3 regions of the Pseudoalteromonas sp. S1727 genome follow, and region 1 is predicted to be linked to each of the others. Evidence: predicted binding sites of a transcription regulator. Region 1 holds the regulator's gene; each other region holds the start of a gene.
What was found. Region 1 encodes ArgR, which controls arginine synthesis, uptake and breakdown. Its sites were predicted from a motif close to ANTGAATANNTATTCANT; they were not measured.
Positions count from the first base shown of each region.

Region 2: a site for ArgR is predicted at 1,086-1,103, ahead of CWB85_RS07795 (OadG family protein). Genes of this name have one in related genera too.
Region 3: a site for ArgR is predicted at 1,478-1,495, ahead of argC (N-acetyl-gamma-glutamyl-phosphate reductase). Genes of this name have one in related genera too.

Region 1 covers NZ_PNDT01000071.1:16,428-18,705, reverse strand. Annotated here, with positions in the region: gene CWB85_RS15300 (ABC transporter ATP-binding protein) at 1-15, shown strand, start outside; gene CWB85_RS15295 (Dyp-type peroxidase) at 64-963, shown strand; gene argR (transcriptional regulator ArgR) at 960-1,427, opposite strand; gene mdh (malate dehydrogenase) at 1,653-2,278, shown strand, end outside.
Region 2 covers NZ_PNDT01000024.1:56,608-58,885, reverse strand. Annotated here, with positions in the region: gene oadA (sodium-extruding oxaloacetate decarboxylase subunit alpha) at 1-773, opposite strand, end outside; gene CWB85_RS07795 (OadG family protein) at 784-1,029, opposite strand; gene CWB85_RS07790 (DUF1328 family protein) at 1,549-1,722, shown strand; gene CWB85_RS07785 (hypothetical protein) at 1,780-1,971, shown strand; gene pdxJ (pyridoxine 5'-phosphate synthase) at 2,034-2,278, opposite strand, start outside.
Region 3 covers NZ_PNDT01000005.1:67,409-69,686, forward strand. Annotated here, with positions in the region: gene argB (acetylglutamate kinase) at 1-327, opposite strand, end outside; gene argC (N-acetyl-gamma-glutamyl-phosphate reductase) at 334-1,338, opposite strand; gene argE (acetylornithine deacetylase) at 1,553-2,278, shown strand, end outside.

The sequences.
Region 1 (2,278 bases):
TTTTTCGCTGAATAACTACATTCGCGTTACGCCGTGTAGGACTTTTTGAGTTAAGGAAATATCATGGCGCAAGCGCAGTCAGGGATTTGTGCTGAAGCAAACTTGCACGGTTTACATTTATTTTTTAATGTACTTGATGGTCACGATGAGTCATTACGCAAAAAATTAAAATATGTTAGCGCGATTCAAGATGAGTTTGCGGATCAGTTTTCTGAATCTATGCTCTCTAGCGTGGTTGCGGTAGGGGCGCAGTATTGGCCACATATATTGCCAGAATTCCTGCCGAGTCAACTACAGAGTTTTCCTAACATCACCCATAACGATCATGTTATGGGTGCACAGCCATTTGATTTATTTGTACAAATTCGTTCTGACAGAGAAGATGTGAATCACCTGTTTGCGTTACAAGTGCTTAAGTTATTCGCCCCTGATGTTGAGCTTGTTGAGCAAGTAAGAAATTTTCGGTTTCTTGATGGGCGTGATTTTAACGGTTTTATCCTCGGTGGTGATACTCCGCATGGCCGTCAAAAGCGCCTTACTGCACTCATTTATAAACCCGAACACTTTGAAGATCAAGGGAGTTATGTGCATGTGCAACGTTATAAACATGACTTGAGTGTATGGCAAAATCTGCCGCTGAGTGAACAAGAACAAATTATGGGCCGTACGCGCTTAGACAATAAGTTAATAGAGCCGGCACAGGACAACAGTCATGCTACCCGCACTGAACTTAAGAATGAGCAAGGGCAGCCACTGCAGCTAAATCAAAACATGCCGTATGGTGATGTTTATGAGCAAGGGATATTAGCGATCAGCTATGCGGCGCAGGGTAATGCGTTTGAGCAAATGCTATTGAGTAGATTAGGGCAGGGCGATTGCTATGACCACTGGCTCGATTTTACGCAAGCTGATATGGGTTCAGCATTTTTCGCCCCATCAATTAATTTCTTAAAGCAGCTTTAAACTGTATCAAATAGAGTGCGTACGCGCTCTAACGTTACATCAATTTCGGAGATTTTTGCGGGGGCGATAAAAATAGTATCATCACCGGCAATTGTTCCCAGCACACCATCTGCTTTACCTAATGAATCTAATAAACGGGCGATCAGTTGTGCCGCACCTGGGCTGGTGCGAATGATGATCATCATTTCGTTATGCATAATATCAATTACCAACTGACGTAACGGGCTTTTTGCGGTAGGCACCCCCATTTCAGCGGGTAAGCAGTAAACCATTTCTTGTTTGGCATTGCGGGTACGAACGGCGCCAAACTTGCTCAACATGCGTGAAACTTTACTTTGGCTGATATTATCAAAGCCTTGTTCTTTTAAAGCATCGACGATCTCGCCTTGAGAACCAAAATTCTCTTCTTTTAAAAGTGATTTAAAGGCTTTAACTAACGCTTCTTGTTTATCTTGTGGTTGCATGTGGTTGTTCTGCTCTGTTATTTGATGACCTAAATTCTACACAAAAATGAATATTTATGCAGTAGTTGTTTAGCTTTGCGTACTCTTTCGCCGTTGTAAATAAAAAAATTTACAACTATGGTCGAAATTATATGCAAAATAAGCAGGATAAATTTGTCTTTAGGCGTTAATTTCATTATCTTTAGAGCCACAAATATTTCCTACCTCAAATTACGGAGAATTCCAATGAAAGTTGCTGTATTAGGTGCTGCTGGCGGTATCGGCCAAGCGTTGTCTTTATTATTAAAAACAGGCTTACCAGCTGGTTCTGAATTATCACTTTATGATGTTGCTCCAGTTGTTCCTGGTGTTGCTGTTGATCTTTCTCACATCCCAACTGACGTTAAAGTAGCTGGTTTTGGTGCTGACGCACTTGATCAAGCATTAACTGGTTGTGATATCGTTCTTATCCCAGCTGGCATGCCACGTAAGCCTGGTATGGACCGTGCTGATTTATTCAACGTAAATGCTGGTATTATTAAAACGCTAGCTGAAGGCATTGTTGCTAACTGCCCTAAAGCATTAGTGGGTATTATCACTAACCCAGTAAACGGTACTGTGCCAATTGTTGCTGAAGTATTCAAAAAAGCGGGTACTTACGATGCTAAGCGCGTTTTCGGTATCACTACTTTAGATGTGATCCGTTCAGAAGCATTTGTTGCTGAGCTTAAAGGTGTTGATGTGGCTACTGTTAAAGTACCAGTTATTGGTGGTCACTCAGGCACAACGATTCTACCTCTACTTTCTCAAGTTGAAGGTGTTACTTTCACAGATGAAGAAGTTGCTGCACTTACTCCACGTATCCAAAATGC
Region 2 (2,278 bases), on a different contig from region 1:
AGTTCAGTATCACGTTCAGTGCCTTCAACAATCGATACAATTGTCTCGGTTGCACTGTGACCATATGTCATACTCATCGAAGAAATCGCGGTATCAAGCATATCAATACCTGCATCGATCGCTTTTTGATAAGTGGCTGTACTTAAGCCCGTTGTTGCATGGCATTGCATTGCGATAGGAATAGAGACCGTTTCTTTTAAGCCTTTGATTAACTGCTCACAATCATACGGTTTAAGTAAACCTGCCATATCTTTAATACAAATTGAATGACAACCTAAATCTTCTAGCTGCTTAGCTAAAGTGAGCCACATATCTAGCGTATGTACTGGGCTAACTGTATATGAAATAGTACCTTGTGCATGAGCACCGACTTTTACTGCGGCTTTAATGGCTGTTTCAAGATTACGAACATCGTTCATGGCATCAAAAATACGGAATACATCAACGCCATTTTTGTGCGCTCGCTCGACAAACTTTTCAACCACATCATCTGCATAATGGCGGTAACCTAACAGGTTTTGACCACGTAATAGCATTTGTTGCTTGGTGTTTGGCATGGCTTTTTTCAAAGCACGGATCCGCTCCCAAGGATCTTCGCCTAAATAACGGATACATGAATCAAATGTTGCCCCACCCCATGACTCAATAGACCAATAGCCCGCATCATCTAATTTTTGTGCAATTGGCAGCATGTCATCTAAACGCATGCGCGTTGCTAATAATGATTGATGTGCGTCTCTAAGTACTAATTCGGTTAATTTTAATTTAGCCACAAGTCACCCCTTATAGTTTTTGTTTATTTTTGTACTGAGCAATCGCTGCACTGATCGCAGCAATGTGTGCACTTGGCACACCTGGTGCTTTGATTGACGGCGTACGCGTAGGCGCTGCAACCGGCTGTTCAAAACGGCTCGCTAATTTAGACATAATGATGATTGCTGAAATCAACAACGAAAGAAAAACAAATACGCCTACCATACCGGTGACCATTAAGTTTGCTGCTGTAGCTAGTAACTGACCTATATCCATGCTGCTCCCCTTGACTTCATTTACCCAACCTCGAGATTAGGTAAAAAATCACTTTATTTAAATAATTATGCACCAATGATAACAAAGAAACAGAGCAAGTCCAACACTTTGTAAATTGGTAAAACCAATTAATATAAAGCTAACATACTAACACTAAATTTAACACTCTACATTTTGCGATAATTTTACGAGAACTAGATAATAAAAATAGTGAATATAGCTATAAATTATAAGTGCAAGCCAAGATAAACCTCTGTGCAATGCGCCATCACAAGCATTTTTTGTATATGACTATTGCAATTAGTCGCACCAGATCAATTGGTCTTACCAAATAAATAGAGCTTTAAAGCAAATTTATATAGTCAGGAATAAGTTACAGGTAAAGTTGTAAATTATTCCCATCACTTTCATTTAGCCACATCATAAAAACTATAAACACATGATAATAAAGAGTTTATTTAATTGGCATGCAACTAGCATCATCTACTTCGAACAAATTAACAAACCAAGGAGACAACAATGTTACGCTGGACAATTACATTTCTAGTTATTGCACTCATTGCTGCAGTGTTAGGTTTTGGTGGTATCGCTGGTGCCGCAGCAGGAATTGCTAAGATTATATTTTTTATCTTTATAGTATTGTTAGTTATTTCACTTATTTCAGGCGCATTGCGCGGCAATGTTCCTAAGTGATCCAAATTAATCTCTAACATAATTAACAAAACATTATTTTTTACAAGGAATTACATTATGAAATCGACTACATTAAAAACAGCCGTTATCGCCCTTTTTGCTAGCTTTTTTATCATGGGTTGCGAAGACAACCACGCAGAAGAAGCAGGTGAGCGCATTGATGAAGCAGTTACTGATGTGCAAAACAAGGTTGAAGACGCCTGTGAAGAAGTGAAAGAAGGCGTAAATGCCGAAGAAACTAACTGTTAATATAGTTAGTTCTAAATAATAAAAAACGACTCATCTGAGTCGTTTTTGCTTTTAATCTGATCTCAAGCTCTTGCTTCTAGCATAAGCCGCTTCATATCACGCACGGCTTTATCTAAACCATCAATCGCAGCGCGCGCTATGATCGCATGGCCAATATTAAGTTCGTAAATCTCTTCCATCGCTGCTATTGGTTTTACATTGTGGTAATGCAAACCATGCCCTGCGTTTACTATCAAGCCTAAACTCGCTGCGTATTTTACGCCTTGACGAATGTGCTCAAGTTCTTCTTTCAGCTCTGCTTCAGTCT
Region 3 (2,278 bases), on a different contig from region 1:
TTGTGATGAAATAATGCCCGCTTCATATAAACTAAGACCTACAGGTTTATGCCCTGCGACAATTGCCTGACTCATCAATTGTTTATTTGCACAGCCTGCTAATGCGCCGACTATATATGGCATTTGCTCTTTAGGGCTAATACGTAAGCCCTGATGTTTTGCACTGGCAAAGCCCGCTTCTTTTAGCCAGCTATCAACCAATGCGCCACCACCATGCACAATCACAAACTGTGCTTGAGTTTGTGATGCCAGCGCCTCAAATAACGCTTTTGCCGCGTCTTCCGTATTGAGTACTGCACCACCGAGTTTAATGACCCATGTTTGCATTACTAGTTACCCTTTTAAACCTGTGCTATGAGGTAAACCCATCGCTAGATTAATACATTGCAGCGCTTGCCCAGCGGCACCTTTTAACAAGTTATCAATAGCTGCCATTACAATTAGCTGAGAGCCTTGTTGTTGCCAAGCAATGTCCACATATGGCTGCTTTGCAACCCCTTTAATTGACGGGATTTTACTACCAAGCAATCTGATCAATGGCTCATCAGCAAGCACTTGATAGGCTTGAGTAACTTGCTCAGACGTAACATCAGCTTTTAATTGCACATAAATAGTTTCTAAAATACCGCGTGGGAAATTACCTAGGTGCGGTGTAAATAACACTTTGTGGCCTAAATGCTGCTCTATCTCAGGGCTATGTCTGTGATTGAACAATCCGTATGGTGCAAGCGACACTTCACAAAAATGCGTGCCTACGCTTGCTTTACGTCCAGCACCTGTGACACCCGATACCGCATTAATAATCACTGGCTGCTCCGCAAGCAAGCCTGCTTGCTGAAGTGGCTTTAACGCATTTAATGCAGCTGTTGGGTAGCAACCTGCCACAGCAATAAGTTGTGCTTTGGCAATAGCTTCGCTGTTCCATTCTGCCAAGCCATACGCAGCTTCATTTAGTAACTCAGTATGTTGGTGCTCAAAGCCATAATAAGTTTGATAATCTTCATTACTACTTAAGCGGTAGCCACCTGATAAATCAAAAACTTTTTTGCCCATGCTTAAAAAACGTGGCGCTAAATCAACACTCACTTTATGATCAGTGCACAAACAAACAAAATCAGCTGAATTTTCGATATCGCTATACGCACGTTCGCTTAGCGGTAATAAAGGAGTGTCAAGTAAACCAAGGTGCTCAGGATACAAGTCGCTTAATAGTTTGCCTTTATCTAAGCTTTGCTCAGATACATAGCATGCTGCTAAAGTTAACTGTGGATGTTTTACTACTAAACTTGCTAATTCTGCGCCGCTATAACCACTTGCGCCAATAATTACTACTTTCATTCGTTACTCTTTTTGGGTTTTATTACTACATTTACATTCAAATCGGGTTAAACAGCGTGAAACACACTGTTTGGGGAATGAAACTGAATTATCGTCGTTTTATATTCATTGCGTCGCTTTAATATATTTATGCTTAAAAAGTGAATTGATATTCATAATAAATACTTTTATATTGTTATGCAATTAGATTGAATAATTATTTTGGATTTTTTTTATGCCTTTACCCTCTTTTTTGTCCATGTATCAGCAGTTAATTGCCGCCCCTTCCATTAGTGCTATGGATGAATCTTTAGCCATGAGTAATAAAGGCGTGATTGATCTACTTGCAAACTGGTGCACCAGCTTAGGTTTTGAATGTGAGATCACCGAATTATCAGGGCCTAAAGGTCGTTTTAATTTACTCGCCAAACGCGGCCACGGTGATGGCGGGTTAATGCTTGCTGGCCACACTGACACCGTTCCTTTTGATGATAGCCGTTGGAATTATGATCCATTTAAATTAAGTGAATATGACAACAAATTATATGGTTTAGGCAGTATCGATATGAAAGTTTTTTTTGCTTTTGTACTGCAAGCAATTAGTGAACTTGATAAAAACGAACAAACTCAACCTATTTTGATTTTAGCCACCGCCGATGAAGAAACAACTATGGCCGGTGCGCAACAAATTTGTAAACATCCAAATTTAAAACCGGCGCGTTGTATTATAGGTGAACCCACTGATATGACACCAGTATTTACTCACAAAGGTCACATGAGTACAGCGATTCGAGTGGTTGGCCGTTCAGGTCACAGCTCCGATCCTGAGCGCGGTTTAAATGCCATTGAAGTCATGCATAAAGTCATTGCGAAGTTATTACTGTTAAAAGAAGAGTTAAAGAATAAATATTCAGTAGAGCATTTTGTCATTCCCTACCCAACATTAAACCTCGGGCATATT